2 regions of the Streptomyces sp. NPDC086519 genome follow, and region 1 is predicted to be linked to the other one. Evidence: riboswitches for the same ligand, from Rfam matches in the RefSeq annotation. Region 1 holds a riboswitch; the other holds the start of a gene.
What was found. Region 1 has a riboswitch for cyclic di-AMP ahead of AB0P24_RS25170 (LysM peptidoglycan-binding domain-containing M23 family metallopeptidase). Riboswitches for the same ligand answer to the same signal wherever they lie in the genome.

Region 1 (15,628 bases):
GGGGCGGGGATGGGGGCCAGGTGGTCCATGGCCGGGTGGCCTGTGGTCATGTGGTCGGAGGTCGTGTGATCCGAGGCGATGTGGTCTGAGGCCGTGTGGTCTGAGGCCGTGTGGTCTGAGGCAATGGGGGCGGAGGCTGCGTGGTGTGAGGCCATGTGGTCTGAGGCCATGTGGTCTGGAGACAGAGGGTCCAGCTCCATGGCGTCGGGCGTCATGCGGTCCCGGGTCGACTGGTCCGAGGCCGTGCGATCGGAAGCTGTGCGGTCCGGAGTCAGGTGGCCGGCCTCCCTGAGTGCCGCATCCGCGTGTGCCGCGTCCATGTGCGGAGCCTCCACGTACGGAGCCTCCACGTACGGAGCCTCCATGTGCGTGGCATGGGAGGTGTTGGTCGGCCGGTCGCCGGATCCGTCGCCGGCGGCCACGTCCCCGAACCCCATGTCGGTGAAATGGTCGTGGAGGGATGCGCCAGGTGTCCCGCCCACAGGCTCGGCGGCGGTCGGCTCCGTCTGGGTGGCTTCCAGGTGCTGCTGGGCCTCGGCGAGGCCGATGCCGCGCTGGAAGGCGGCCATCAGACCGGGGTCGTGTCCGGCCGGGGACTCGTTGTCCTGGCGTGGTGCCGGGCCGCCGCGGAGCTGCGGAACGATGTGCTCCTGGGCGCGGCGGCGCGGCAGTTGGGGTTTGCCCATGGTGCCGCGCACAGCGCCGACGCGCGGTACGGGCACGCTGCCCTCGTGCCCGGCGACCGTGGGACGGTCCTCGGGCCGGATGCCGGGCAACGCCTCGGCGGGGTTGGGGCGCATCTCCTGGGCGCCGCGCACCGGCAGCGGCGCGGGCGCGTCCCCGGGCTGCGCGTGCCGGCGCCGACCGCCGGCGCCGGCCGTGGCGGGACCTTGCTGCTGCCCGGGCCGTCGGCCGTCGGGCGGACCGCCCGTGGCGGCCCGGTTGCCAGCCCCCGCGTCCGGTCCGGGGGCGCCGCCGCGGACGCCTTCCGGCGCCCCGGTGCCGCCGGAGGGGAGTACTCCCCGAGCTCCGGGCAAACCACCCGGCGCCCCCGGCGCACCGCCCCAGTTCGCCGTGTCGCGTGGCTGCGGTACGGCACCGGGAGCCCCGGGTGCGCCCGGTGCCGTGCCCAGCAGATCCTGCGGGACGACGAGAACGGCCTGGACGCCGCCGTAGATGTTGGTCTGCAGGCGGACGTTGATGCCGTGTCTGCGGGCGAGCTGGGAGACGACGAAGAGGCCGATGCGGCCGTCGGCCAGCAGGCTGGCGACGTTGACCTGGTCGGGGTCGGCGAGCAGGGCGTTCATCTTGGACTGCTCGCCGACCGGCATGCCGAGTCCGCGGTCCTCGACCTCGACCGCGAGGCCGGAGGTGACGAGGTTGGCACGCAGCAGCACCTGGGTGTGCGGGGCGGAGAACACCGTGGCGTTCTCGACGAGTTCGGCGAGGAGGTGGATGACGTCGGCGACGGCGTGCCCGCGCAGTTCCCCGTCGATCGGCGGGACGAGTCTGACCCGGGAGTACTGCTCGACCTCGGCGATGGCGGAGCGCAGCACCTCGGTCATGGAGACGGGGTTGCTCCACTGCCGCCGGGAGACGGCGCCGCCGAGGACGGCGAGGTTCTCGGCGTGCCGCCGGATCCGGGTGGCGAGGTGGTCGACGTGGAAGAGGCCCTTGAGGAGGTCCGGGTCCTCGATCTCGTTCTCCAGTTCGTCGAGGATCGAGATTTCCCGGTGCACGAGGGACTGGAGGCGCCGCGCCAGGTTGACGAAGACCTCCAGCTTCTGTTCGCTGCCCGCCTGGCTGGAGAGCTGGGCCGCCTGCACGACGGCGGTGACGGCGCCGTCGTACAGGCGGGACAGGTCGGCGGCGAGCAGCTCGAAGTCGTCCGCGTCCTCGGGCGGTCCGCCGCGCGGCTTGCGCGGGGGCGGGGTCTCGCCGCGGCGCAGCGCGTCGACGAGGGCCGGCAGATCGGCCTCGCCGCGGGCGGCGTTGCGCCGCAGGATGCCGACGCGGTCACTGACCGAGCGGGCGGCGCGGCCCGCGGCCACGGCGGCGATCACGATGCCCGCGGCCGTCACCGAGACCGCTCCGGTGAGCACGGCCAGCAGGGTGAGGCTGGGCCGGGCGCCGCTGGAGCGGATGGTGAACAGGACGGCCGCGCAGCCGCTGAGCGCCACCGCGACGGGCGGCAGGACCGCCAGACGCATGAGCTGAGGCCGTATGTGGGTCTCGGGCAGCGCGGGAACGGGTCGGGCGACCGGCCGTCCGTGCCGACCGCCCTCACGGCGGTCGGCACGGGCGGCCGGTGCACGGAGGTGAGACATCTGCGTCCTCGTACTGGTCCGTCGGGCCTGGTTTCTCGCGCGGGTCGCCCGAGTCGGGCATGCGCCATCGCGGTGCCGGCCGAGGGGACCGCAAGAGAATTCGGCCCCGCGCCGCCCGACGGACACTCACAGTAGTCGCCACGGCATCATGAGTGGTGGGCAGTTGACAAAGTCCCCCGGAGATGGTCCCGCTCTGGTATGAGCCGTCGCACGAAGGATCGATAACCCCCTCGGCAACCCGCCCTCGATCAGTCACCGACCGATCCGACCTGCTCAGAAACGGTCGGACACAAAAGGCGCCGAAGACATGAACCGGGGTCCCCATCACCCCGGTCCCACTCCCCACCGCTCGGTCCGCACGCCCTCGGTCGGCTCGCCAGGAGAGCTGACAGGGCCTTCCGTGCCCCGCACCCCCCAGGGCATCACTCACAGTGACTTCTCTGGCCTCGGCTGTTCGTCGCCGGCGCGCAGCACCCGGAAGGGCCGGGAGCGGCAGGGGCGGCGGCGAGGAAGCCGCTGAATTCGAACGTGAACCGCGGGGCGGCGGGCGCGCGGGGGTGCGGGCGAGGGCACTGCCGAGTCATTCGCCGTACGGCGGGTAGCGCCGGTCCGTCAGGCAGGAGGAGCCGCATCAGGCCGCGGACCAGGCGAGCGGCCTCGACGGCCGAGCCCAGCGTGCCGGGACCGGGCGCACGGCCTCGGTGCAGAAGCGCCGGAAAAGCTCAACTCCCGGCAAAAAAAGCGGAACTTGACATATGTGCATAACGAACGACGATGCCCCTGCCCAGGCCGTGCAGGGGCATGCGCGCCGCTTTCACGCCATCGCCACGTCGGTGACGGCGTCACAGGCCTTTCGTACGCGGTCCTCGCCTCGACGGGTCACCGGCCCGCCGGTCACCGTTCGCCCGCGAGGTCGAGGTCGAGGTCCCCCTGCCCCGGCGCGCCCTCCGGCCGCTTCTCGCGGTGCCACGGCCGGGCGATCGGCGCCGAGACCGTACGCCACCATGGGTCCGCGGGCAGTTTCCCGGACGGCTCGAACGGCTCACCGGGACGCGGCAGCGCGACCGTCTGGCCCGCCTCGTCGCCCGCGTCCTTGGTCCACTCCCCCGGCTCGGCCCAGGCGTGCGGCGCGAGGTTGAAGGTGCCCCAGTGGATCGGCAGCAGCACACCGTGCGGCTGTCCGCCCTGGAGGTCGAGGTGGGCGCGCACGCCCTCCTGAGGCGTCATGTGTATGTCGGGCCAGTACTCGCTGTACGCGCCGATCTGGATCATCGTCACGTCGAAGGGCCCGTGGTCGGCGCCGATGTCCCTGAAGCCGTCGAAGTACCCGGTGTCACCGCTGTGGTAGATCCGGTGCTCCTCGCCGGTGACGGCCCATGACGCCCAGAGGGTGTGCTGGGTGTTGCGCAGCCCGCGGCCGCAGAAGTGGCGGGCGGGGGTGGCCGTCAGAGTGAGTCCGTCGATCTTGGTCTCCTCGTGCCAGTCCAGCTCGCGCAGCCGGCCGGCGGGCACGCCCCACTGTTCGAGGTGGGCGCCGACGCCGAGCGGCACGGCGAACACGGTGTCCGTGCCGGCCAGCGCCGTGATGGTGGGCAGGTCGAGGTGGTCGTAGTGGTCGTGCGAGATGACCACGACGTCGACCGGGCCGAGCGCGGCGAGCGGCAGGGGCACCGGGTGCAGCCGCTTGGGGCCGACGAACGGGAACGGAGAGCACCGCTCGCCCCAGACGGGGTCGAACAGGACCCGGTGTCCGTCGATCTCGGCGAGGACGCTGGAGTGGCCCATCCACGTCACCCGCAGGCCGGTGGCGGCGGGCCGGGAGAGGTCGGCGACGGTGGTGGGATGCACCGGGACGGTGCCCCGGGGAGCTCTGCGGGCGCGCTGCTCCTTCTCGAAGTAGGTCTTCGCGAACTCCAGCATCGAGCCCGAGGGCCGCATCCGGGTGGTGCCGCCGGGGTTCTGGAAGACACCGTCCTTGAAGTGCGGGGAGCCCTGGATGCGGGCCAGGCGTTCGCCGCCGGGGTCCGCGCCGAAGGCAGCGGGCCGCAGCACGCGGAGCCCGGAGCTCAGGGAACGCAAACCGGTCACGGTACCTCCAGAGGTGTCGCCGAGGTCCCCATTATGGTCGGCCCATTGGACAGTCGGCGTTGACACCGCACCATCCGCCTCCCAATACTGACCCACTGTTCAGTAACACCTTCTGCGCGAAGCTCCCGAGGAACCCCCGTGACCGCTCCCCTGATGTCCCTCGTCTGGGCCGACCACGTCACCGGCCGCCAGGGCTTCCTGGTCGTCGACCGGCTGGTGCGGGGCGTGGCCAGCGGCGGTCTGCGGATGCGGCCGGGCTGCACCCTGGAGGAGGTGACCGGGCTCGCGCGCGGAATGACGATGAAGGAGGCCCTGCACTACAACCCCGAGGGCCGCTACATCCCGCTGGGCGGCGCCAAGGGCGGCATCGACTGCGATCCGCAGGACCCCGGGGCGTACGCCCTGCTGGTCCGCTATCTGCGCGCCATGCGGCCGTACGTGGAGAGTTTCTGGACCACCGGCGAGGACCTGGGGCTCACCCAGGACCTGGTGGACCGGGCGGCCGCCGAGGCGGGACTGGTCTCCTCGATCCAGGCCGTGTATCCGCTGCTGGACGACGAGGCGGCGGCCCGCCGGCGGCTCGCGGACGCCTTCGCCGTCGAGGTCGACGGGATCGGCCTGGACGAGCTGGCCGGCGGCTGCGGGGTCGCCGAGTCGGCGCTGACGGCCCTGGACCGGGCCGGGGTGCCGTACCAGGGGACGCGGGTCGCCGTGCAGGGCCTCGGCACCATGGGCGGGGCCACGGCGCGGTTCCTCGCCCGCGCGGGGCTGACCGTCGTGGCGGTCGCCGACATCAAGGGGACGATCGCCAACCCGGCGGGACTGGACGTCGAGGCGCTGCTGTGTGCGCGGGACGCGTACGGCACCGTCGACCGCGCGGTGCTGCGCCCCGGTGACATGGAACTGCCCGGTGACGCCTGGCTGTCCACCGACGCCCAGGTGCTGGTGCCGGCGGCGGTGTCGTACGTCGTCGACGCCGCCAACGAGCACCTGGTCACCGCCCGCTGGATCGTGGAGGCGGCCAACATGCCGGTGCTGCCCGAGGCGGAGGAGCGGCTCACCGCGCGCGGGGTGACCGTGCTGCCGGACGTGGTCGTGAACTCGGGTACCAACGCCTGGTGGTGGTGGACCCTCTTCGGCGACATCGGCCCCGACCCGGACGAGGCGTTCGCCCACACCCGCCGGTCGATGCGGGCCCTGGTGGAGTTGACGCTGAACCGCGCGGAGTCCGACGGCACGAGCCCACGCGCCGCGGCCCACGCCCTGGTGACCGACCGGCTGCCGGTGATCGCGGAGCGGTTCGGCTGGTACCGGTGACGGATCAGCGGCGCCCGAGAGCGGCGGCGAGAAGCAACACGCCCAGGGCCGTGAGGCTGGCGCCCTGCCGGCCGATGGCCTCCAGGAGGAGTGCGGCGACGGCCGTGCCGAGGGCGCCGATCGTGAAGTACCCCACCATGTGGACACTGCTGAGGCTGCCCGAGCGGGCGGGGTCGAGCGCGATGACGCGGCTCATGGTGGCGTGGTAGCCATGGGGGTGTGCGGCCGTTGCCGGAGGAGGAGGGTGGCGGCGGTGAGCGCGCCGAGCAGCGCGAGGGCGGCACGTCCAGGTCGGTGGCGACCGCGGCGAGCGCGGGCTGCACGGCGTAGTTGTCACCTGTCGCGGCCGGCAGGAGCGTGCCGCCGCGGGGCGGCGGGCCGGCTCACGGCTGGGTGTCGCGGGTGAGGACGACGGCGTAACGGCACTCGGAGCCGGTGGTGTTGGCGAAGACGCGCTCGGCCGGCGCGCCGAGTTCGATGGTGTCGCCGGCCTCGAGTTCGTGGACCGTGTCGCCGTCGTGGAAGGTGAGGCGGCCGTCGAGGACCCAGACGAGCTGCCGTACGAAGGCGAAGGCCGCGGCCGGGTAGGGCACCCGGGCTCCGGCGGGCAGCCGGATCTCGGCGATCTCCGCCGGGAAGCGCGGGCCCGTGATCTGGCGGCGCCGGTAGCCGGTGCCGGGATCGCGCCATTCGGCGGCGTCGGCGCCGCGCCGCACGCCCGGCACGTCCGCCTCGGACTCCCGCGCGCCCTCGGCGAGGGCCAGCAGCGAGGCGACGCTGAGCTGGAAGGCGGCGGACAGCTTGCCGAGCACGACCGCGGTGGGGCTGCTCTCGCCGCGTTCGATCCGGCTGATCATCGCCGAGGAGACACCTGAGGCGTCCGCGAGCTGCGCCAGCGTCCAGCGGCGGCGCTCCCGCTCGATGCGGACACGCGCGGCGATCTGCCGCACCAGGGGGTCCGCCAAGGGTTCTACTATGTTGGACATGAATCCAATATACGAGAGAAGCCTGGTGACGGTACGCCGGGCCCGTCCCGGCGACGAGGAGGCCGTCCGGGCGATCCGCAATCACGCGATCGGGCACTCGACGGCCCTGTGGACCGAGACCCCGCAGTCCCCCGCCGAGGGCGCAGCCTGGTTCGCCGCCCACCTGGAGCGCGGGTCGGCACTCGTGGCCGAGACGGCCGAGACGGCCGAAGCGCCGGGCGAGGTGGCCGGGTTCGCGGTCTACGGCCCGTGGCGCGCGCTGGACGGCTACCGGCACACGGTGGAGGACTCCGTCTACGTCCGCGAGGGCAGGTACGGGCTCGGCATCGGCTCCGCACTGCTGGGCCCCCTCATCGCCTCGGCGCGCGCGGCCGGCCACCATGTGATGATCGCCGGCATCGAGGCGCAGAACGCCGCGTCGATCCGGCTGCACGACCGGTTCGGCTTCGAGCACGTGGGCACGGTCCGGGAGGCGGGCACCAAGTTCGGGCGCCGGCTGGACCTCACGCTCATGCGGCTGCCGCTGGCCTGAGACGGCAACGCGGGCGGCGGGTGGACCGATTAGGGTGACCGCGTGGCGAGAGTGCGGTTGAGCGTGGCCGAGCGGCGGGAGGAACTGCTGCGGGCCGCCATCGGGCAGATCGAGGCGCGGGGCGTGTCGGCGGTGCGGATCGCCGATGTGGCCTCGGCCCTCGGGGTGAGCAACGCACTGGTGCTGTACCACTTCTCGACGAAGGAGAAGCTGGTCGCCGCCGCCTTCACCTACGCCGCCGAGGACGACCTGGCGCATCTGCGCAAACTGCTGGGCCGCCGTACGTCGGCGTTGCGCCGGCTGCGGGCGGCGGTGCGCTGGTACGCGCCGACGGGGCAGGCGAAGGGCTGGCGGCTGTGGATCGAGGGCTGGGCGGCGGCGCTGCGGGAACCGGCGCTGCGGGACGTCACCAAAGGCCTCGATCGGCAGTGGAAGGCGGCGATCGCCGAGGTCATCGCCGAAGGGGTGGCGGCCGGTGAGTTCCGGTGCCCCGACCCCGCGGCGGCGGCGCTGCGGCTGACCGCGCTGCTCGACGGGCTCGCCGTCCAGTTGACGTCGTACCCGGGTTCCGTGCCCCGCGCCCGGGCGCAGGAGTGGGCGGACGAGGCGCTGGCGCGCGAACTGGGCCTGCCCGGGCAGCAGTAAGGGGCGGCCCGCGATGAGGCCACCCCTTGCACGCCTCAGGCCACGGAAGCGATCCGCATCTTGATGTCGTCCGGGGAGAGCGCCCCCTTGGCCGTCACGTGATCGCCGGAGGACTCGCCGCGCAGCCGGCGACCGATCCAGGGGACCAGGTACTCGCGGGCCCAGTGCACGTCGTCGCGGCGGACCTCCAGGGTGCCGCGGGGCGGCAGCGGCGGCCACGGCTGGTCCGGGTCGGCCGGTACCTCGACGCCGAGCACCTGGCCGGCGCGCAGCGCGACGCGCGTGTGCCCCTCGGGCGAGAGGTGCAGGCGGTCGCCGTCCCAGGCCCGGCGGTCCTGCACGGTCTTCAGGGACCACAGGTCCAGGACCGGGCAGCCGTAGCGGTCGGCGATGGCCCGGACGTGCCCGTTGTACGTGGCGATCTTGCCGCGCAGATGCTTGAGGACGGGCACGCCCCGGGTGTCGAATCCGGTGGTCACCAATACGGTGCCGATGGCCTCGGTCAGCTGGGCCACGGCCCGCTCGAACCGCTCGGCCACCTCGTCGGGGTCGGTGCCGGGGCGGATGATGTCGTTGCCGCCCGCACAGAAGGAGACCAGGTCCGGGGCGAGTGCCAGGGCCTGCGGCACCTGGTCCGCCACGATCTGGTCGAGCAGCTTCCCGCGTACGGCGAGGTTGGTGTACTCGAAGTCGCCCTCGGGGCGCCGGTCCGACAGCAGTACCGCGAACCGGTCGGCCCAGCCGACGAACGCCCCGTCGGGGCCGGGGTCGCCGACGCCCTCGGTGAAGCTGTCCCCCACCGCCACGTACGACCCGATCACTGATGCCTTGTCACTCTTCGAATCGTCTGCCACGTCGGACCATGATTCACCTTCGGTTGTGACCTACGCGACCGTAATAAGGGGTTGACGTTCGGTGAGATAAGACACTTTTAAATACTTTGCCAAGCCTGGAATAAGGCTCTGACCAGCAGCGTTGACGTGTCGATCGCCAGAGCCGGAAGTCAGGTCCCAGACAGGTCTCCGGTGTGTGCCGCAGCAGGCTGCGCGTCAGACCGGCGGGGCGCCGGGTCAGCCGACGGCGAGACCCTTCGAGCGGAGGTAGGCGACCGGGTCCACGTCCGAGCCGTAGTCGGGGGTGGTGCGGATCTCGAAGTGGAGGTGCGGTCCGGTGACGTTGCCGGTCGCGCCGGAGAGGCCGATCTGCCGGCCCGCGGTCACGGTCTGGCCGACCGAGACGGAGAGGGCGGAGAGGTGGCCGTACTGCGCGTAGTAGCCGTCGGCGAGCCGGATGACGACCTGGTTGCCGTAGGCGCCGCCCCAGCCCGCCGTGACGACCGTGCCCGTGCCGACGGCCTTGACCGGGGTGCCGGTGGGGACGACGAAGTCGACGCCCGTGTGGTGGCCGCTGGACCACATGCCGCCGGCGACGTGGTAGCCGGTGCCGAGGGTGGCACCGGTGACCGGGAGAGTGAAGCCGGCGGCGGTCGCCGCCGAACCGCCCGAGGAGGAAGCCGAGGACGGGGAGGAGGAAAGCGAGGACGGGGAGGAGGAAGGCGAGGGCGAGGAGGAAGGCGCGGAGGGCGAAGGCGAGAACGACGACTGCGAGTTCGACCGCCCCTCGGAGCGGAAGCCGAACTCCTCGGTGTCCGTCGTCGCGGCGTGCCGGCCGCCGAGCGTGAGCCTGAGGCCGGGGTGGATCAGCGAGGGGTTGTCACCGACGGCCTGCCGGTTGTCGGCGTAGAGCCGGGGCCAGCCACCGCGGAGGTGCTGCTCGCGGGCGATCTTCGAAAGACAGTCACCGGGCACCACCGTGTAGACGCGGTGCACGGAATTCTGCGCGGCCGTCTTCCGCACCGCGGTCTTCTCGACCGTCGAAAGCGACTGTGTGGCCTTTTCGGAAACGGACTCGGAAACGGACTGCGGGGTGGCCGCGTGGGCGCCCGTGGCCCCCATGAGCGGCAGGGCCAGCGCGGCGCCACCGGTTCCGGCGACGGCCATCGAACGGGTGAGACGCTGGGTCTTGGGGCGGCGGTGCTTACCCTTCGCGGGCATGGCGCATTCCTCTCCGGCGCCTGCGAGGTGAGCTGTCGGGTTCGGGCTGGAGCTGCCCGGCCACGCACCATGGCGTGACTGCACCCCGAGCCGTCCCGGGAACCGGAACAGGCTGTCTTACCTGGTGGGTCCCCCGCTCCTGCCGGGCACGGGTGAGTGTGTGTGGGGACTCCGGGCGGCGGCAGGATTCGGCGTTCCGCCCGGATGTGTGGCGAACGTAAGCGAGTACGACACACACGGACAAGCACCTGGTTCCGCCTGTCCGAGTTCCGCTTGATCCGTTACCGGAAATCCCGGTGACCCTCCGTGAATTCCAGCTCTTTCGTTTTTCCCATCACCGCGAAAAACACCGGAATTACGTGAACATGACGCGCGACGGACGGTCACGAATATGACGCTCCTCACGCACGTCACACCACGTCCCCTTATTCCGGACCGAGTTGCGACAAAGGATCTAATTCGGGCATACGTATCAGATCCGGCGAAGCCGGATGACTGCCGCATCCAGGTCGCCCTTCAGTCCGGTGCGCAGCCCGTGGTGCAGCAGGACGGCACCCCGGTGCACTTCGCCCGTTTCACGGCATTCGTACGACGCCGTCGGGTCCAGGCCCCGCAGCCGCAGCGCCGGCGCCGGCTCGCCGTAGCTCTGGGCCTGGAGCCAGGCGAGGACGACGGTCTCATCGCCGAGCGTGTACTGCACCGCGCTGAGCCCGCCGGTCGGCGGCCGCAGCCGGAACTGGTCGCCACGCTGCACCAGCGGCCGGATCTCCTTGTAGAGCTCCACCCAGCGGCCGGCCTCGGCGAGCTCCTCCTCGGTCCACCGCGAGAGGTCGCCGCCGACGCCGAGCGCCCCGGCCATCGAGCTGACGAAGCGGAAGCGCAGACTGCTGACGCGGCCGTTGAGCTGGTGGTTCGGGCTGTCGGTGACCCAGGCGGACATCACCCGGGCGGGGTGGATCTGACTGAAGCCGTGCTGGATGGCGAGGCGGTCCAGCGGGTCGGTGTTGTCGGAGGTCCACACCTCGTCGGTACGGCTCATGATGCCGAGGTCGATCCGCCCGCCACCGCCGGAGCAGGACTCGATGGCGACATCCGGGTGGGCCGCGCGGAGCCGGTCGAGCAGGGCGTACAGCCCGCGGACATGGTCGACCCACAGGCGCTGCGGGTAGGGCTCGCCGGGCCAGCCCGCGTCGGTGAAGCAGCGGTTGAAGTCCCACTTGACGTAGTCGATCGGGGCGCTGGACAGCAGGGTGTCGAGTTGCTCCCAGAGGTACTGCTGGACGTCCTCGCGGGCGAGGTTGAGAACGAGCTGGTTGCGCAGTTCCGTCCGCTTCCGCCCCTGCTGGTACTGCACCCAGTCGGGGTGGGCGCGGTACAGGTCGCTGTCCGGGTTCACCATCTCGGGCTCCACCCAGATGCCGAACTGCATGCCGAGGGCGTGCACGTAGTCGGCGAGGGGCTTGAGGCCCTTGGGGAAGCGGTCGGGGTTGGGTGTCCAGTCGCCGAGTCCGGCGCGGTCGCTGGTACGGGCGCCGAACCAGCCGTCGTCCACCACGAACAGCTCGACACCGATCGCGGCCGCCCGGCGGGCGAGTGTGGCCTGCTGGTCCTCCGAGATGTCGAAGGTGGTGGCCTCCCAGGAGTTGAACAGCACCGGCCGGTCCCGGTCGGCGTCCGGGATGACGTAGGCCCGCTGGTAGGCGTGCCAGGCACGGCTCGCCCCGCCGAAGCCGCCGTCGGTCCACAGGCCCGCGAAGACCGGGCTGGTGTACGACTCCCCCTCGGCCAGCATCAGCAGGCCCGAGTCGTCGTAGCCGGCGCCGCCGGTGATCTGCACGCGCGCGTCGGGGAGCTGGGCGACCGCGATGCGCCAGGAGCCGGACCAGCCGAGGGCGCACCCCCAGACCTCGCCGCGCTCCTCGGTGGCGTCGGTGTCGAGAGCGACCCAGGGCAGGTGCTGGTGGCCGGTGTGGCCGCGGCGGCTGCCGATGACCTTCTCACCGTAGGTGAGCGGGCCCCTGGCGAGCCGGGACTCGGCGGCCCAGCGGCCGTGCAGTTGGGAGAGCCGCCAGCCCTCGCGGTCGGGCAGGGTCCAGGTGGCGGGGTCGGCGCGCAGCAGCTCCACGCGCGCGTGCCCCTCGTTGCCGACGGTCACCCAGCGTTCGACGACGTCACCGCGCATCCGGTAGTGCAGCGTGATGACGATGCCGTCGTCCGTGAAGCGCAACCGGAGTTCGTCGTCCTCGACCTCGTACGACGCGAAGGTCCACTCGGTGCCGCGCCGCTCCTCGGTGCGCACGGACAGGGCGGGGCGCACGAACCGGGGCCCGCCCTCGACCGGGTACTCCTCGCGGCCGTCGAGCGGCGACTCGAAGGGCCAGTAGCCGGGCAGCACCCGGGTGCTGAGCTCCTCGGCGTCGGCGAGCTGGATTCTGGCGCCCCAGTGCAGGTGGAGCAGCTCGTCGGCCTCCGTCAGATGCAGCGCGTAGCTGCTGCCCGGGCCCGACAGGAGCCACGTACGACCGTTTTCGGCGATGTCCACCATCGAGAAACCTCACACAGGGGCCAACAGATCCGCTCAAGCACCAACATCATCAATGGCCACGGGCTCCGGAATCAAGGGCTTCGGGTCCTCAAGGCGCCGCCTGTGGACAACTCACTGCCCGCGGAAACCGATGTCGTATCGTCGAGCCAGTGCCCGTCGACGAGCCGCGCCGACGGGGCCGACCGGGAGGAGCCCCCGTGACGCAGCAGGTCCCGTCCACCGAGCCCGAGCTGACCGGGGTGCGCAACTTCCGTGACGTGGGTGGCCTGCCGACCGTGGACGGGCGGCGGGTGCGTCCGGGTGTGCTGTTCCGCAGCGGTCATCTGGCGCACGCGACGGAGCAGGACGCGGAGTTCCTCGCCTCGCTCGGCCTGCACACGGTCTTCGACTTCCGCAACGCCGCCGACCAGAAGCTGGAGGGCCCGGACGTCGAGCTGCCCGGCGTGCGGAACGTGAACCTGCCGCTGACCGACCCCGCGCACGGCGCCGACTTCTGGATGATGGTCCGTGAGGGCGACCTCGACCAGCTGCACGGGCTCCTGGGCGACGGCAAGGCCGCGGCCCGGATGGTCAGCTCCTACCGCGCGATCGTCAAGGAGCGCACCGGCGAGCACTCGCACGTGCTGCACGCGCTCGCCGAGGACAGCGTCCCGGCGCTGATGCACTGCGCGGCCGGCAAGGACCGGGCCGGTGTCTCCATAGCCGTGACGCTGCTCGCGGTGGGCGTGGAGCGGGACGCGATCGTCGCCGACTACCTGGAGTCCAACGCCAAGCACCGCCGATACAAGGTGCGGCGCAGCGGCGGCGGGGACAGCGCGTACAGCCCCGAGGTGATGGACCTGCTGAGCCCGCTGTTCGACGCCCGCCTGGAGTACCTGACGGCGGCCTTCGAGAGCATCGAGGAGACCTGGGGCGACGTCGACACCTACCTGGAGCAGGGCCTCAGGCTGGCCCCACAGACCCGGGAGCGGCTGCGCGAGCGCCTGGTCGGCTGAGGCTCAGCTCTTCGCGCCGAGGGAGAACAGCAGGAACAGGAACGCGGCCAGCACGTGCCCGGCGGCGATGTAGATGATCAGCCGGACCCACAGGGCCCGCGGGAACTTCTCCTCCATGTTGGTCATGGCAGCTCTCCAATGATCGGTCCCAGGCACAGGGCGGCCGTGGGACTCTGCAACAGGGTGTGGACGAACAGGAGCTCGACCCCGTCCTGGTCCTGGGCGGCGAGGCGGTGCGGGGTCAGCGAGTCGAAGTGCGCGCTGTCGCCGGCCTCGAGCACGTGGGTGGTGTCGCCGAGCCGCAGCCGGAGCCGTCCGCGCAGGACGTACAGCCACTCCTCGCCGGGATGCACCCGCACGATGTCGCCCTGGGAACCGTGGGGCACATGGACGCGCAGCGCCTGCATGCCCCGGCCCGGGGCACCGGTCTGCCAGTACGTCCAGCCGCCCGCCCGGGTCGGATCCATGTCAACGGCGCGTACGATCGCGTCCCGGTCGGCGACGGTCTCGCCGAGCAGGTCCGAGACCGTCGTACCGTAGATACGCGCGAGGGCGAGCAGCATCGGCAGCGAGGGCTGCCGGTGCCCGGTCTCCAGCCGGGACAGGTGCGCGGGCGACAGTCCGGCGTCCCGGGCGGCGGCCTCCAGGGTGAGGCCGGCACGGCGGCGCAGGGCGCGCAGCTGCGGGGCGACGGCGGGCAGGTCCTCGACCGGCTGCCCGCCCGCCCGCTCGTTCGCGGAGGAGCTCATGCCTCCATTGAGCCGCGACTTTGTCTCCATGGCAATTTCCTTGCCTCAGAGACAAAATCCAGGGAGCCGCTCTAGCGGTTGGCCACCGCCTGCTTGATGAGCGTCTTGCCGAAGTCCCACATCAGCCCGCCGCCGCTGTGCGCGTCGTCCATCACATCGGTGAAGGCGTCCACGAAACGGTCGACGTCGGCCTCGTCGACGATCAGCGGCGGGATGAGCTTGATCACCTCCAGGTGATCGCCGGAGACCTGGGTGAGGATCCGGTGCCGTTGCAGCAGCGGTACGACGACCATCTGGGCGAACAGGCCCTTGCGGGCGGCCTGGAGCATGGTCCAGCGGCTGCGCAGCTTCAGGGAGCTGGGCCGGCCGAACTCGATGCCGATCATCAGGCCCCGGCCGCGCACGTCGGCGAGCAGTTCGTACTTGTCGGTCAGCGCGGCGAGCCGGGACTTCAGCTGCTCCCCCACGGCCCGGGAGTTGGCGACGATCTGGTCGTTCTCCATCACCGAGAGGACGGCGAGCCCGGCCGCCATGGCCTGGGCGTTGGCACCGAAGCTCGCCGAGTGGACCAGGACCCGGTCCATGGAGGAGTAGACCTTCTTGAAGATCCAGTCCTTGCCGAGAGTGGCGCCGACCGGGACGTACCCGCCGGACAGTGCCTTCGCCACACACACCAGGTCCGGTTGGACGCCCTCCTCGTGCTGGTAGGCGTAGAAGTCGCCGGTGCGGCCGAGGCCGGTCTGCACCTCGTCGGCGATGAGCAGAGCCTTGTGCCGGTGCAGCAGTTCCTGCGCGGCGCGCAGATAGCCGGGCGGTGCCTCGTGCACGCCCTTGCCCTGGATCGGCTCGACGATCAGGGCGGCGACATCGCCCTTCCTCAGCTCGCGGGCGAGCGCGTCGAGGTCACCGAGGGGTACGGCGGTGTCGGGAAGCAGCGGGGCGAAGCCGTCCCGGAAGCCGGCCTCGCCGTTGACCGACAGGGAGCCGGTGGTCAGGCCGTGGAAGGCGTGGTCGCAGTAGAGGACGCGAGGCCTGCCGGTGGCGAAGCGGGCGAACTTCAGAGCCGTCTCGACCGACTCGGTGCCGCTGTTGCCGAAGAACACCCGGTCCAGGTGCGGGCTGTGCGCGAGGAGGCGCTCGGCGAGCAGTCCGGGCAGCGGCTGGCAGTCGAAGCGGGTGAGGTCGGCCAGCTGGGCGTCCAGCACGTCGTGCAGCGCCTTGCGGACGACGGGGTGGTGACGGCCCAGCCCCATCACCCCGAACCCGGCGAGCATGTCCAGGTAGTCGTTGCCGTCCGCGTCCCAGAAGTGGGCACCCTCGGCCCGCTCGTAGACCTTGTCGAAGCCGATGGTGTGCAGCATGCGCGGCAGCTGGTGGTTCAGGTACTTCC
Region 2 (15,628 bases), on a different contig from region 1:
GAGCCGCAGCGCCTCCCGGTACTCGCCCTCCGCCGCCGTGAACCGGCCGCGCGCCATGTCCGCCTCACCGGCCGCGCTGCACACCTGTGCTCCCATCCAGCGGTCCCCGACCCGCCGGCTGAGGACCCGCAGCTCGGCCAGGTCCTCGTCGACGCCCCGCAGGTTGCCGGGTGAGTCGACCAGGATGTGGGTGCGGTACATCAGGGTGACGCCGATCTCCCACTCACCGCCGTGCACCCGGCAGTTGGCGACCACCGCGGACATGTCCGGAGTGATGTCCACGGCGGAGCCGCCCAGGGTCCACGCGGTGAGCGGCCAGATGAGGCCCGGCATCCGGGCGGCCCGGGGACCGCCCGCCTCGAAGGCGGCCCGGACGCGCGCGACGTACCGCAGGGTCCGCTCGTCCCTCACCAGGTCCGGCTGGCCGGACTCGGACGCCAGGAACAGGTCGAGCAGCCTGAGGTCCATGCGCAGTTCGTACAGCGGGTGCCCGGCCCCGGCGTCCGGGGCGGCCAGGAGCGCGCCCACGGGGTCCGCCGCGTCGGCGGACGCGCGCAGCTCGTCCGGGTGGGCATCCGGGGGCAGGGCGTCCCGGGCGACGCCCAGGCGCAGTACCGCGCGCACCGAGGTCGTCGCCTCCTGGCGGTAGTTGCGCAGCCACCAGAACCAGCCGACGGCGAGGACGAGCCGGCCCGCCTGCACCTCGTCGCCCGCGCGGAGCGCCCGGTCGAGGGCGGCGCGGATGTTGTCGAGGTCGGTCTCCAGGCGGCGGATCCAGGAGAGCTGCTCCCCGGAGCGCAGTCTTGGCTCCGCCTCCTCCACGAGCGCCCGCACCCACGCGCCGTGCCGCCGCTCGGCCGCCGCGCGCAGTCCGGGGGCCTCCGCGGCGCGCTCGACGGCGTACTCGTGGATGGTCTCCAGCATGCGGTAGCGCATGCCGCCGGTGCCGTCCGCACCGTCCGGGGTGGCGATGACCAGGGACTTGTCGACGAGCGCGCCGATGAGGTCGGCGGCCGGTCCGGTGCACACGGCCTCCGCCGCCGTGAGGTCCCAGCCGCCGGCGAAGACGGACACCTCGCGCAGCATCGTCCGCTCCCGCTCGTCGAGCAGGTCCCAGGACCAGTCGACGACCGCGCGCAGGGTCTGCTGGCGGGGCAGAACCGTGCGGCTGCCGGCGGTGAGCAGGCGGAAGCGGTCGTCGAGCCGGTCGGCGATCTGCCGGGGCGTCAGCAGCCGCAGCCGGGCCGCCGCCAGCTCGATGGCCAGGGGCAGGCCGTCCAGGCGGCGGCAGATCTCGTCGATGGCCGCCGCGTCGCCCGGCGCGGCGGCGCCGGGCGCGGCGGCGCCGGGCGCGGCGGCGCCGGGCGCGGCGGCGCCGGGCGCGGGACGGACGGCGGCGGCGCGCTCCTCGAAGAGGCGGCGTGCCTGCTCGGGGGCGAGGGGCTCGACCGGGCGCACCGACTCGCCGGGGACGCCCAGGGGTTCACGGCTGGTGGCGAGGACCGTGAGTCCCGGGCAGTGGGTGAGCAGGGTCTCGGCGAGGGCGGCCGCCGCTTCGATGACATGTTCGCAGTTGTCAAGGATCAGGAGTTGGCTGCGCGGGGCGCAGTACTCGACGAGCAGGGCCGTGGGGTCGCTCTGCACCGCCGCCGGTTCGTTGGTCATGAGCACGGTCTCGCGCAGACCGAGCGCGCTGACCACCGCGCCTGGCACCGCCTCCGGCCGGTCGAGCGGGGCGAGCTCGACGAGCCATGCCTGCGGGAGCCCGGCGGCGGCCTCCTCGGCGAGACGGGTCTTTCCTGAGCCGCCCGGTCCGGTGAGGGTGACGAGACGGGCCCTGTGCAATTCGGAACGAACGGCTTCGAGTTCGGGTTCCCGGCCCACGAAAGAGGTAAGACGCGGACGGAGGTTGCCGGTGCGGGGCGGGGGTGCGCCCAGAAGGCCGGGGCTGGCTTCCTGGGTGAGCAACGACGCGTGCAGTGCCCTGAGTTCCGGGCCCGGGTCGGTCCCGAGGCCTTCGGCGAGGGTGCGGCGGGCGGTCTCGTACGCGGCGAGGGCGTCCGCCGGGCGGCCGGTGTCGCGCAGGGCGCGGATGAGCAGGGCGTGCAGCGGCTCGTCGTACGGGTGGGCCGTGGTGAGCTCGGTCAGTTCCGGTACGGCGTCGGCGGCTCGGCCGAGGCGGAGCGCGGCGTCGGCGCGGGCACGGGTGGCTTCCAGCCGGAGCGCCTCGGGGCGGGCGGCGGCCGCGGCGCGGTCGGGGAGGTCGGCGAGGGCGGGGCCGCGCCAGAGGGCGAGGGCGTCGGTGAGGAGACGGTGGGCCGTCGCCGGGTCGCCGGTGGTCAGGGCCTGGCTGCCGTCGCGTACCCGTCGCTCGAAGACGTGCAGGTCGATGTCGTCCTCGGCCGCCTCCAGGCGGTAGCCGCCCGGGGTGGAGGTGACGCTGTCCTTGCCGAGGGCGCGGCGGAGGCGGCCGACGAGGGCCTGGAGCGCGGCCGGGGCGTCCTGGGGCGGGTCGTCGTCCGCCGCCCAGATCTCCTCGATGAGGGTGTCGGGGGTGAGGGTGCGGGCGGGGTGGAGGGCGAGGACCGTGAGCAGGGCGCGGAGGCGGGGGCCGCCGACGGGTATGGGGGCGCCGTGGTCGTCGCTGGCCTGGGTCACGCCCAGGATTCGGTACCGCACCGGGTCATTGTCGCCGGGGGCTGGGGAAGGGGCACGGAGTTTCAGCGCCGGGGGTTGCGGGTTGCCCGGGGCGGGGGCGGGGCCGGGGTTTTCGCTTACGGCGCTGACACGGTGCCGCTGCGCCCACCCGTGCCGCCCCAGCGGCACGACTGCCCGCAGCTGGGAAGCTGACGCGACTGCGGCGCCCCGTCAGGGGCGCGGGGAACTGCGCGATCAACCCCCACCGGCCCGCAGACGGAACACAAAGGCCGCATCTCGATGCGGCAGCCCCCGGACAAGGCGGCCCCCGCACCACGTCACGCCCCCGACGCCAACGCCCCCCTCATCGGCGTCACCCCCGCAGGCACCGCACGGGCCCGCGCCGGCGTCCCCGTCCAGCACGTGCCCCGGCGGGAGAGGAGGCGGCGCAGCCACAGCTCCAGGGAGACCAGGTCGGCCAGGCCGTCCAGCGGCAACGGCTCCCCCGCGGCCGCCGCGCGCAGCGCCTTGCGGACCACCCTCGCCTCCACCAGGCCCGCCTGAGCCAGCAGCGGCGTCGAGAAGAGGGAGATCAGGTCGTCGGCCGCCACGCGCAGCCCCGTGCGGGTGGCGGCTGCCGAGGAGGCGTGGGAGGGGGCGCCCCAGCCCGGCGGGAGGTCGGCGACGCCGGCGCCCTCCAGGACCGTGCGGAGGATCGCCGCGCGGGCGCCCGGCTGGACCCGCAGCGCCTCGGGGAGGTCGCGGCAGGCGCGGACCACCTGGTTGTCCAGGAAGGGAGTGTGGAGGCGCTGGGAGCGGACTTCGGCCGCCTGTTCCAGGACGCGGATGTCGGCCGCGTGACGGGCCAGCACCGCACGCGCGCGGTAGTCTCCGGGTCGCTGGCCGGGGCCGACGCCGGAGCGGTTCGCCGCGCCCTGGAGCAGAACCGATACTTCAGCCAGTGCCTCGCCAGTCAGCCAGCGCGCCGCCGGGCCCGGTCTCGCCCAGGTGAGCGCCGCCAGGGACGCGCCCACCGCGCCTCCGGGGTCGTCGAACCGGCGCCGCAGCAGGCGCTCGGCGAGGGTCTCGACGCCCGCGCGGTACGGCGTACGTGCCAGGCGCCGCGCCGCGCTGTACACGCGCGCGGGGACCATCACCGAGCCGTCGGCCTTGGCCAGCGCGGCGACCGGGCGGACGAGGTGGCGCCGCTTGCGGTCCATCAGCAGGTCGGCGAGGCGCGCGGGATGGGCGTCGAGGACCTGGCGGGCGCCGTAGCCGGTGAAGTGGTCGGCGCTGCCGGCGGCGAGCCGGGCGCGGTGCCGGGCCGCGAAGATCAGGGACGGCCCCGGTTCGTCGGTCAGGGGGCCGTCGAGGTCGGCGTACGGCAGCATCTCCTCGCCGCCGGTGACCACCACGTGGTGCAGGCGCGGGTTGGCGGCGAGGGTGCCGGCGCGTTCGAGTTCGGCCTCGCGGCCGCCCACGGCCAGGTCGTTGAAGGTGACGGCGAGGAGGCGCTCGCCGGCGCCGTGGCCGAGGACCGTGCCGGGCATCCCGGGCAGCCCCGCGGCGAGCAGCGCGAGCGTCCCCGACGCGGGGCCGCCGGAGAGGTCGGCGCCGATGCCCGGGACCGGCATCCCGCGCGCCGCGCGACGCTCGGCGGGGCCCATGCCGGGGACCGGACCCGGGTCGATGTCCGGGACGTGCCGGGGCGCCGACAGCCGCGCGCGTACCGCTTCTACGAGCGCGTCCCGTACGGCGTCCACCGCACGGTCGGGGTCGGCGGAGGGCGCCGCGACCGCGAGCGAGGCGACCTGCTCGTAGCCGGCGATCTCGCGCGCCCCGGCGCGCAGGATCAGCGCATGCCCTGGCGGAACGCGCCGCACGCCCTCGTACGGGGTCGAGTCGTGCAGCGCGGCCGGTACGTCGGGGACGGCGAGGAGGGCCGCGAGGTGGCCGTAGTCGAGGTTGGCCTCGATGAGGTCGGCGAGGGGGAGGGCGGCCGTGGCGTAGGCCGTACCGCCTGCCCAGGGGCTGTAGAAGACCGGGCGGGCGCCCGCGAGGTCGCCGCAGACGGTGACCCGGCGGCCGACCTGGACGACGGCCGTGTAGCTGCCGGGCCAGGCGGTCAGATGGCGCAGTGCGCCCCCGCGCGCCGTGAAGAGGCCGAGACGCAGCTCCTCGTCGGTGGCGCCGCAGGTGCCGAGGACGGCGATGCGGTTCTGCGCGTCGGCCCTGATGACACGCACCTCGTCGGGGCGCCAGTCGCCGACCGCCCACAGCGGATCGGGGTCGCCCCACAGGAGTTGGGAGCCGATGGGGTGGACGGTCTCGCCGTCGTAGCCCATGGCGCCGGCGGAGCCGATCGTGGCGGCACCGGAGGCGGTGCTGCTCCATCCCACCAACCACCGCATCGACGCCTCCACAGGCTGTGGACAACCATGCACGGTACGAACCGGGTCCCCATGCTGCCATGAAGGACGCGGTCCGAGGTGGCGGTGGGGCCGCCTTTGATCCCTGGAAGATTTCACGGAGTTGCCGCAGGACCGGCTACGCGCGCGTGCCGCTGGAGAGTCGCGGCGAGCGCCGACGGCCGTACGGCACCGGGCGACTGCGACGCGAATGCGCCCCCTGTACGCTCCCCCAGAACGCCCTTCGCGCCCTCAATTGCCATGGTAGGAGCGTTGATCGCCCGCAGAGGGTGGGGTCGATTTTCAGCCAAATCCGAGATGACCGCGCGGACTTGCGCACGCTCCGTACATGCTTTGCGCAGCACACGCGCGCGTACTTGACAGCGCACAGTCCGGGAGGCGGGCATCGCCTCCCGGACCGGTCCGCCACCCGCGGGGATGAAGGTGGCGGTGTCCCCCAGCCCACTGGATCCAGTACAGCGGGCCGACCCACGCACCAGCCATGGAACCGCTCCCCTGGTGGCCGGAGGAGAGCGCACGGGCGGGCGCACGGCCACACGGCGGGGGCACGTCGCGACAGGTCGTGCACGGTGCGTGTCTGGGCCGCACTCGCGTACGGACCACAATCCCGCCATCCGGAAGAATGCCCCTTAACGCTTGGGATGCGGCGAACTACGCTGGGTTTACGAATGCCGCGTGGTTATGCCAGCGCGGCAGCCGTCTGTGTCGAGGGGTGGCGCATGTCCAGGGAGCAACGCGGGCCGAACGAAAAACTCGGCGCCGTTCTCGCCCTCGCGGGAATCAGCAACGCAGGACTCGCGCGTCGCGTCAACGATCTTGGCGCTCAACGCGGGTTGACTCTTCGCTACGACAAGACGTCGGTGGCGCGCTGGGTGTCGAAGGGCATGGTGCCGCAGGGCGCCGCCCCGCACCTCATCGCTGCCGCGATCGGCCAGAAGCTCGGCCGCCCGGTGCCGCTCCACGAGATCGGCCTGGCGGACGCGGATCCCGCCCCCGAAGTGGGCCTCGCCTTCCCCAGGGACGTCGGCCAGGCGGTGCGGTCGGCGACGGAGCTGTACCGCCTCGACCTGGCCGGCCGCCGGGCCGGTTCCGGCGGCATCTGGCAGTCGCTGGCCGGATCCTTCGCAGTAAGCGCGTACGCGACGCCCGCCTCGCGTTGGCTGATTACACCCGCCGACAGTTCGGTGGCGCGCGAGGCGCACACCGTGGACGGCTCGGGCGCACCGCTCAAAGTCGGCCACAGCGATGTGCAGAAGCTGCGGGAGGCCGCCGAGGACGCCCGGCGCTGGGACTCCAAGTACGGCGGCGGCGACTGGCGGTCGTCGATGGTGCCGGAGTGTTTACGCGTGGAGGCGGCACCGCTGCTGCTCGGCGCGTACTCCGACGAAGTCGGGCGGGCGTTGTTCGGGGCGAGTGCCGAACTCACCCGGCTGGCCGGGTGGATGGCCTTCGACACCGGGCAGCAGGAGGCCGCGCAGCGGTACTACATCCAGGCGCTGCGGCTGGCCCGCGCGGCGGCGGACGTGCCGCTCGGCGGGTACGTCCTGGCATCGATGTCCCTACAGGCGACCTACCGGGGCTTCGGCGACGAGGGCGTCGACCTCGCGCAGGCCGCCGTGGAGCGGAACCGGGGGCTGGCGACCGCCCGCACCATGAGCTTCTTCCGGCTGGTCGAGGCGCGGGCCCACGCGCGTGCCGGTGACGCCCAGGCCGCGGGGGCCGCGCTGAAGGCCGCGGAAGGATGGCTGGAGCGGGCGCGGGAAGGGGACAACGATCCCTCCTGGCTCGGCTTCTACGGCTATGACCGGTTCGCGGCGGACGCGGCCGAGTGCTACCGGGACCTGAAGGCTCCGCGGCAGGTGCGGCGCTTCACGGAGCAGGCTCTTTCCAAGCCGACGGAGGAGTTCGTGCGCTCGCACGGGCTGCGGCTGGTCGTCTCCGCTGTCGCCGAACTGGAGTCGGGCAACCTCGACGCGGCCTGCGAGCAGGGGGTGCGGGCCGTGGAGGTGGCCGGGCGGATATCTTCGGCGCGCACCACGGAGTACGTGAAGGATCTGCTGCACCGGCTGGAGCCGTACGGGGACGAGCCGAGGGTGGTGGAGCTGCGGGAGCGGGCGCGGCCGTTGCTGATGGCTCCGGCGTGAGGGGCGCCTGGGCGTCTGCGACCCTGAGGACACGGGGCGGGTGCGGGTGCCGCGTGGCTGCTCGCGCCCACGCGGCGGCAGCCGCTCATCGAACACAGCCCCGCGCCCCTTTGGGGCGCGCTGCACGCACCGGCGTTTGAAAGTGATGTCAGTGGCGCAGTGCACTATCGAGCGTGGGAGGTGGTGCAGGTGTCTGCCGGGGTTGCGTACGACTGCGATGTGCTCGTCGTCGGGGGTGGGATCGTCGGGCTGTCCACCGCGTACGCGATCACCCGTGCCGCACCGGGGACCCGGGTCACCCTGCTGGAGAAGGAGGCCGGGCCGGCCAGGCACCAGACGGGCCGGAACAGCGGGGTCATCCACAGCGGGATCTACTACCGGCCGGGATCGCTGAAGGCGCGGTACGCCGTCAAGGGCGCCGCCGAGATGGTCAAGTTCTGCGCGGAGTACGGCATCGCGCACGCCGTCACCGGCAAGCTGATCGTCGCCACGGAGCGGGCGGAGCTGCCCCGGCTGCACGCGCTGGTGCAGCGCGGCCGGGAGAACGGGATTCCGGTGCGGGAGCTCGGGGCCGCGCAGATCGGGGAGTACGAGCCCGAGGTGCGGGGCCTCGCCGCCATACACGTCGGGACGACCGGGGTGTGCGACTTCGTGGGAGTCGCCCGGCAGCTCGGTCAGGCCTCGGGTGCGGAGATCCGGTACGGCGCGCAGGTGGTCCGGGTGGACCGGCGGCCGGAGCGGGGCGTGGCCGTGCTCACCGCGCGCGGTGACGTCGTACGCGCACGCGTGCTGGTCAACTGCGCGGGGCTGTACTGCGACGAGATGGCGCGGCTGACCGGGGACGAGCCGGGGATGCGGATCGTGCCGTTCCGGGGTGAGTACTACGAGCTGGCGCGGCCGGAGCTGGTGCGGGGGCTGGTGTATCCGGTGCCGGACCCCGCCTTCCCGTTCCTCGGGGTGCACCTCACGCGCGGGATCGACGGCGGCGTGCACATCGGGCCCAACGCGGTGCCGGCGCTGGCCCGGGAGGGGTACGGCTGGGGCGTCGTACGGCCGTGGGAGGTCGCCGGGACGCTGGCCTGGCCGGGGGCCTGGGCGCTGGCGCGGCGGCACTGGCGGTACGGGGGCGGCGAGCTGCGCCGGTCGGTGTCGAAGAAGGCGTTCACGACGGCCGTACGGCGTCTGCTGCCCGCCGCCGAGGAGGGCGACCTGGTACGGGCGGCCGCGGGGGTGCGGGCGCAGGCCGTGCTGCGGGACGGGACGCTCGTCGACGACTTCCTGATCAAGGAGGCCCCGCGGGCGGTCCACGTGCTGAACGCGCCCTCGCCCGCGGCGACGGCCTCGCTGCCGATCGGGCGGGAGGTGGCTCGGCGGGCGCTGGCGATGCTGGACGCAGTGTGACCCCGTCGGCCCTCCCGCCGGGGCCGTAAAATCGACCCACTGTGTCTGACTCCCTCAATGCCTCCGAAACCCCCCGGCCCGGTGAGCGGCCCCACCACGCCCCCGAGGTGCCCGTCCGGCGCACCCGGGCCAAGGGCGAGCCCCGGTTCCCGGACGGGCCCAGGGCCGATCCCGCCGGCTCACACTTCGAGCGGCGGATCCGCAGCTTCCAGCCGCGCCGCAGCCGGGTCACCGCCGGGCAGGCCGACGCGCTGCAGCGGCTGTGGCCCAAGTGGGGCCTGGACATCGACGGGCAGCGGGTCATCGACCTCGGCGAGCTGTTCGGCAACGGCAACCCGGTGGTGCTGGAGATCGGGTTCGGGATGGGCGAGGCGACCGCGCGGATGGCCGCCGAGGATCCGGCCGTCAACATCCTCGCCGTCGACGTGCACACACCGGGGCAGGGGAACCTGCTCAACCTCGCCGACCAGAACGGGCTGTCCAACGTCCGGGTCGGGAACGGCGACGCGATCATCCTGCTCCGGGAGATGCTGACGCCGGACTCGCTGGACGGGCTGCGCGTGTACTTCCCGGACCCGTGGCCCAAGAAGCGGCACCACAAGCGGCGGCTGATCCAGGCCGAGTTCCTCGATCTCGCCGCGACCCGGCTGCGCCCCGGGGCGATCGTGCACTGCGCGACGGACTGGGAACCGTACGCCGAGCAGATGCTCGAAGTGCTCGACGCCCACCCGGAGTTCGAGAACACCCAGGCCGACGGCGGTTTCGCGCCACGCCCGGCGCACCGGCCGCTGACCCGTTTCGAGGGCCAGGGACTGGACAAGGGACATGTGGTGAACGATCTGCTCTTCCGTCGCGTACAGCACCGGGTGCCGCAGAGCGAGCAGCACCGTCAGGAGTCACCTCGTTAGGGTCGATGCCGTGGCCGCCTTTACGCCGCCGTACCCGCAGCACCCGCAGCACCCGCAGCACCCGCCTTACCCGCCGTATCCGCAGCACCATCCACCCCGCTGGTGGCAGCGGCGCTGGGTGCGGTACGGGGCGTTGGGCACGCTGCTGGCCCTCTCCGGCCTGGTGATCCTCGCGCTGGTGCGGGAGCAGACGGGGACGGAGGGCCTTCTCGTCGGCCTCGGGCTCGCCGTCCTGCCCGTACCGCTGCTCGTGGGCGCGTTCCGGTGGCTCGACCGGGTGCAGCCGGGCCCCTGGCGGAACCTGCTGTTCGCCCTCGCCTGGGGCGCCTGCGCGGCCGCCCTGATAGCCATCGTCGCCAACAGTTTCGCGACGAGATGGATAGCCACGGCGACCGCGGATCCGAGCAGCGCGGACACGCTCGGGGCGACCGTGATAGCGCCGGTCGTCGAGGAGTCGGCGAAAGCGGCGGCCGTGCTCCTCGTCTTCCTCTTCCGCAGACGGGACTTCACCGGGATCGTGGACGGCGTGGTGATAGCCGGGGTCACCGCCACCGGGTTCGCGTTCACCGAGAACATCCTCTACCTCGGCACGGCCTTCGGGACCGACCAGCTGACCGGCGGCAGCGGGATCGCCTCCGTCACCGCCGCGACCTTCTTCGTGCGCATCGTGATGTCGCCGTTCGCGCACCCGCTCTTCACCGTCCTCACCGGCATCGGTTTCGGCATCGCCGCGCTCTCCGGGGAGCGGCAGCGGGCGCGGCGCGTGCTGGCGCCGGTCGCCGGGCTGCTGCTCGCGATGACCATGCACGCGTTCTGGAACGGGTCCTCGACGTTCGGGCAGTACGGGTTCTTCGCCGTGTACGGCATGTTCATGGTGCCGGCGTTCGGGCTGCTGACCTGGCTGGCCGTGTGGACGCGGCAGCGGGAACTGCGGACCGTGCGGGAGGAGTTGCCGGCGTACGTCTACGCGGGGTGGCTGGGGGCGGCCGAGCCGTTCGTGCTCGGGTCGATGCGGGCGCGGCAGATGGCCCGGGAGTACGCCGCGTACCACTTCGGCAAGGCGGCGGGGAGGGCGGTCGCCGAGTACGAGGGGTACGCGACGACGCTGGCACTGCTGCGGCGCCGGGGGCAGCGGGGGCGGGCCGGGGCCGACTTCGTGGTGCGGGAGCGGGAGCTCCTCACGGAGCTGTGGAGCCGGCGGGAGCTGGTGCGGCCGGCCCTGGAGTACGCGGCCCGGACGGCCGCGCCGGGCGGGTGGCCCGGGTACGCGGGTTACCCGCCGCCGGCTCATGGGGTGCCGGGGCCGGGGTGGCCCGGGGCGGCGGTGCCGTACCCGGCCTACAACCCGTACCGGAGTTAGCGCTTCGGGGCTGCGGGGTTGCGAGGGGAGGAGGCCCGGCACCGCCGGGATGAGCCGTGGGGGCGAGCTCGGTGGCTGCGGGAGAGGATGTGAGCATCAGCCGGAAACTGCTCAGCGTCTGACGGAACTGCTGAGCGTCAGCCGGAAACTGCTGACCGTCAGGCGGAAGCCGCTGTCAGCTTGCTCAGTTCCTGGTCCGTCAGGGTCAGGTCGGCCACGCCCAGCAGGGGCGGGAGCTGTTCGAGGGTGCGCGCCGAGGCGATCGGGGCCGCGATGGTGGGCTGGGCCGCCAGCCAGGCCAGGGCGACCGTGGGGACCGGGGCCTCGTGGGCCGCGGCGATCTCGTCCAGGGCCGCCAGGACCTTCTGACCGCGGTCCGATTCGGCGTACTGGGCGGCTCGGCCCGCTCGGGCGCTGTCGACCGTCGTACCGGGGCGGTACTTGCCGGTGAGGAAGCCGGCGGCCAGGGAGAAGTAGGGGACGGCCGCGAGGCCGGTGCGGGAGGCCAGGTCCTGGAGCGGGCCCTCGTAGGTGTCGCGGGAGACCAGGTTGTAGTGAGGCTGGAGGGCGACGTACCGGGCGAGGCCCTCGCGGTCGGAGAAGTCCAGGGACTCCTGGAGCCGCTCCGGCGTGATGTTGGACGCGGCGATGTGCCGGACCTTGCCCGCCCGCACCAGCTCGTCCAGCGCGCCGATGATCTCCTCGACCGGGACCTCGGGCTGGTCGAAGTGCGTGTAGTACAGGTCGATGTGGTCGGTGCCCAGACGGCGCAGGGACGCGTCGGCGGCGGCCTTGATGTTGGCGGCGGACAGGCCCGGGTACTCGGGGTGCTGGCTGACCTTCGTCGCGATGACGACGTCGTCCCGGTTGCCGCGCGCCGCGACCCACTTGCCGATGATCGTCTCGGACTCGCCGCCCTTGTTGCCCTCGATCCACGCCGTGTACGAGTCGGCGGTGTCGACGAAGTTGCCGCCCGCGGCGGCATAGGCGTCGAGGACGGCGAAGGAGGTGGCCTCGTCGGCGGTCCAGCCGAAGACGTTACCGCCGAGGGCGAGCGGGAAGACCTCCAGGTCGGAGGCGCCGAGCTTGCGGAGGGACGGGGAAGCGGAAGAAGAAGTCATGCTTCACTTCAACACGCGACCCCGGGCGTCCCATGCCGACGCGACACGAAGTTCTTGCAAAGGCGCACCGCCTGTCCTGGGCAGGTCAGGGGTTGAGGCCCTTGCCGCGCAGCCAGGTCATCGGGTCGATGGCGGTGGCCTGGCCGTTCGGGTGGACCTCCAGGTGGAGGTGCGGGCCGGTGACGTTGCCGGTGGCGCCGACGCGGCCGATGACGTCGCCGGTGGCGACCTTCTGGCCGACCTTCACGCTGATCGAGGACTGGTGGCAGAACCACAGTTCGGTGCCGTCGTCGAGGGTGATGATCGTGCGGTAGCCGTAGGAGCCGGCCCAGCCCGCCTCGGTGACCGTGCCGCTGTGCACGGCCTTGATCAGCGTGCCGGTGGGCGCGGCGAAGTCGAGACCGGTGTGGTAGCCGGAGGACCACATGGAGCCGGCCTGGCCGAAGGTGCCGGTGATCGTGTACGAGACGACGGGCAGCGTGTACTGCTTGGCCAGCTCGGCGAGGCGGGCCTGCTCGGCCTTCTGCTTCGCGGAGGCCTCCGCCTTCTCCTTGGCGTCGGCGGCCTTCGCGGCGGCCGCCTGCTCCGCCTTGGCCTCGGCGGCGGCGACCGCCTTGTCGGCGGCGGCGACGGCCTTGGCGCTGGCCTTGGTGTCGAGCTGGTTCTGCTGCTGCGCCGCCTGGGCGATGATCCGGCTGCGCAGCGCCTCACCGGCGTTCGAGGAGGAGTCCGCGTGGGCGGCGGTCGTCGTGGTGACGCTGCTGAGCGCGGTCTGGGTGGCCTGGTGGCCGCCGCCCTCGCCGAGCAGGGAGCTGACGGAGGAGGGCAGGTCGGGCAGGGAGATGGAGACCGGCGGCTTGCCGGTGTTGGCGCTGGCCATGCCGCCCGCGCCGACGGCGGCGATGACGCCGACGCCGAGAACCGTGGAGCTGCGGGCGAGCCCGCCGCCCTTCTGCTTGGCGACCCGGTGCCGGCCGCGAGCCGCGGAGAGGGACTCCTCGGTGGGGTTCCACTCCTCGAAGGGGCCCTCGTCGGGGCGGTAGCCGCCGTAGCCGAAGGTGTCGGGCTGACGCTGGCTGGGCACGAACGGGGCTGTGGGAGCAGGCGGGTTGGACGCCACGCGGGCGCACTCCTTTCCTTCCGCCGCCTACCGGGTTAGCTGACGGGTTCGGAGCGGGAAGGTCTCCTACGCGTGTATACCGGCCGTTTCGTACCCGGCGGTAGCCTCGCGATTCACCCCAAGGTGGTGGTTCCCCGGTTCCCTTGCGGGATTCGGCGCGTGCGCACGGAGCCGTCTCGGGTGACGGCTGGGACGACCGCGCTGCGTTATCGAACGTTAATAGACCCGGCCATGAGATTCCAAGCCGTTCGTCTTGATCATTAAGCTTTCAAGGCCTGGACTTACCTGCCACGATCGGTCAAAAGCGGTCGAGTCGACGGTGCGCGCCGCTCACCTCAGGAGTCACACCGGTTTTGATGGTGACTCAGTTGTGATGCGGAGGGCGGCGGCCCGGACACCGAACGTGACGACGTTCGCCGGATTTGCCGGGACATGACTCAGGGCCGGAATCCTCTGATGTGGATTCCGGCCCTGGGTTTCAGTAGCGGGGACAGGATTTGAACCTGCGACCTCTGGGTTATGAGCCCAGCGAGCTACCGAGCTGCTCCACCCCGCGTCGTTGACACCAGCATACGCCATCCGAAGGGTGGGAGTCACACCGGTTAAGTCTCGTGCGGTCCGGTGGGGTCTGTGGGGTCTGTGGCCGCGGGCAGGCGGGGGCTGATCGCGCAGTTCCCCGCGCCCCTTCCGGGGCGCGTTGCTGCGGCACCCCTTCAGGGGCGCGGGGAACTGCGCGAGCAACCACTACGCACCCGCACCCGCACCCGCACCCGCACCCGCACCCGCACCCGCACCCGCGAAAGAACTCCAGCCCCCCGCCCCGGTCGCCCCCTCCAGCCCGCCTGCTCAGCCGAGAAGATGCCCGTTCGGTGCCTTCGCGTGCGCCTCGAACTCGCCCAGGAGCAGCACCTCCACCCCCGCCTCCCGCAGCGCCCCCGTCCCGTCGGCCGCCGTCACGAACGTGTCCGGCTCGCGCCACGCGGTCACCACTCGCCGCACCCCGGCCCGCAGGATCAGCTCGGCGCAGGGGTACGGGCGGGAGGCGCGGTGGGTGCAGGGTTCGAGGCTGGTGTAGACCGTGGCGGCGGGCAGGCGGGGGTCGGCCGGGAGGATCTTGGCCAGGGCCGCCTCCTCCGCGTGGACCACGGCGTCGCCGGCCTCCCTGGAGTGGCCGCGGGCCAGTTCCGTGCCGTCGGCCGCGACCACCACCGCGCCGACGCTGAACGCGGTCCGGGAGGGCGGGCAGTCGGCCGCCAGTTCGCAGGCGAGCCGCAGCCAGTGGCGGTCGGCGGCGGAGGGCGCCGGGCCCGTGCCGGGGGCCGTGGGCTCGTACCGCATCAGGACGACGTCCTCGATACGGCGGCTCTCCAGGAGCCGCAGCCGCCCGGCCTGGTATCCGCCCGGTCCGAACAGCCGCGGTGCCTTCGGGTCGCCGACGAGGAGGGGGGCCAGGACCAGCTGGAGCTCGTCGGCCAGGCCCTGCTGGAGGAGCTGGGTGTGGACCGTGCCGCCGCCCTCGACCATCAGGCGCCGTACCCCCCGCACGTCGTGCAGGTGCTCCAGGAGGAGCCGCCAGTCGAGCTCCGGGCCCAGCGACACGACGTCCGCCGCCACCTGGGCCCGCTCCGCGCCCTCGTCCGTCGTGTAGACGACCTTCGCGCCGCCCGTGTGCCAGAACCTGGCCTCCGGGTCGAGCTCACCGGTCGCGGTGACCGTGATCTTGAGGGGGTACTCGGGCTTGCCCGCCGCGACCCGGGCCGCGCGCCGCTCCGGGTCGTTGACCAGGAGCCGCGGGTTGTCCGCGCGGATGGTGCCGGCGCCGATCAGGATCGCGTCGACGGACGCCCGCACCTCGTCGACGCGGTCGAAGTCGGCCGGCGAGGAGAGCAGCAGCCGGTCGGGGCCGGTGTCGTCGAGGTAGCCGTCGAGGGAGACGGCGGCGGAGAGCAGGACGTGGGGGTACGGCATCGGACGCGCTCACTCCCGGGGACGGGCAGTCTTGGTTAAAGTTTGAAACAAACCTACACTGGATGCATGACGACTCGCTGGCTCACTCCGAAGGAGCAGCGCGCGTGGCGCGCGTTCATGGCCGCGACGAACCTGCTGGAGGACGCGATCGACCGGCAGCTCCAGCAGGACGCCGGTATGCCGCACCTGTACTACGGCATCCTCGCCAACCTCTCCGAGGAGCCGGAGCGCAAGCTGCGCATGACCGATCTCGCCGAGAAGTCGAAGATCACCCGGAGTCGGCTGACGTACGCCGTGACGCGGCTGGAGAAGGACGGGCTGATCCGGCGCGAGGACTGCCAGTGGGACAAGCGGAGCAGCTTCGCGATCCTGACCGACGCGGGCATGGCCGTACTGGAGCGCACGGCGCCGGGGCACGTGGAGACCGTACGGGCGGCGGTCTTCGACCAGCTCTCCGACGAGCAGGTGGAGCAGTTGGAGACGATCGGTTCCGCGATCGCGCGGGCGCTGGAGGGCGGCGAGACCCCCAGGCCCACGTCG

Region 2: another riboswitch for cyclic di-AMP. It lies ahead of AB0P24_RS35640 (M23 family metallopeptidase); the one in region 1 lies ahead of AB0P24_RS25170 (LysM peptidoglycan-binding domain-containing M23 family metallopeptidase).

What each region holds. Positions count from the first base shown of each region.
Region 1 covers NZ_JBFBJL010000027.1:29,273-44,900, forward strand. The annotation lists partial or broken gene AB0P24_RS25130 (ATP-binding protein) at 522-2,327, opposite strand; gene AB0P24_RS25135 (MBL fold metallo-hydrolase) at 3,222-4,415, opposite strand; gene AB0P24_RS25140 (Glu/Leu/Phe/Val dehydrogenase dimerization domain-containing protein) at 4,554-5,732, shown strand; gene AB0P24_RS25145 (hypothetical protein) at 5,737-5,928, opposite strand; gene AB0P24_RS25150 (XRE family transcriptional regulator) at 6,116-6,718, opposite strand; gene AB0P24_RS25155 (N-acetyltransferase family protein) at 6,717-7,250, shown strand; gene AB0P24_RS25160 (TetR family transcriptional regulator C-terminal domain-containing protein) at 7,293-7,895, shown strand; gene AB0P24_RS25165 (SGNH/GDSL hydrolase family protein) at 7,931-8,716, opposite strand; gene AB0P24_RS25170 (LysM peptidoglycan-binding domain-containing M23 family metallopeptidase) at 8,966-9,949, opposite strand; cyclic di-AMP (ydaO/yuaA leader) riboswitch at 9,954-10,114, opposite strand; gene AB0P24_RS25175 (alpha-galactosidase) at 10,422-12,494, opposite strand; gene AB0P24_RS25180 (tyrosine-protein phosphatase) at 12,692-13,489, shown strand; gene AB0P24_RS25185 (DUF6126 family protein) at 13,493-13,615, opposite strand; gene AB0P24_RS25190 (XRE family transcriptional regulator) at 13,612-14,238, opposite strand; gene AB0P24_RS25195 (aspartate aminotransferase family protein) at 14,310-15,628, opposite strand, start outside.
Region 2 covers NZ_JBFBJL010000052.1:46,764-62,391, reverse strand. The annotation lists gene AB0P24_RS35675 (BTAD domain-containing putative transcriptional regulator) at 1-2,679, opposite strand, end outside; gene AB0P24_RS35670 (asparagine synthase-related protein) at 2,976-5,048, opposite strand; gene AB0P24_RS35665 (MFS transporter) at 5,786-7,210, shown strand; gene lhgO (L-2-hydroxyglutarate oxidase) at 7,391-8,611, shown strand; gene trmB (tRNA (guanosine(46)-N7)-methyltransferase TrmB) at 8,653-9,519, shown strand; gene AB0P24_RS35650 (PrsW family intramembrane metalloprotease) at 9,638-10,879, shown strand; gene AB0P24_RS35645 (aldo/keto reductase) at 11,038-12,000, opposite strand; gene AB0P24_RS35640 (M23 family metallopeptidase) at 12,086-13,120, opposite strand; cyclic di-AMP (ydaO/yuaA leader) riboswitch at 13,128-13,288, opposite strand; tRNA gene AB0P24_RS35635 (tRNA-Met) at 13,603-13,676, opposite strand; gene AB0P24_RS35630 (dihydrofolate reductase family protein) at 13,967-15,088, opposite strand; gene AB0P24_RS35625 (MarR family transcriptional regulator) at 15,155-15,628, shown strand, end outside.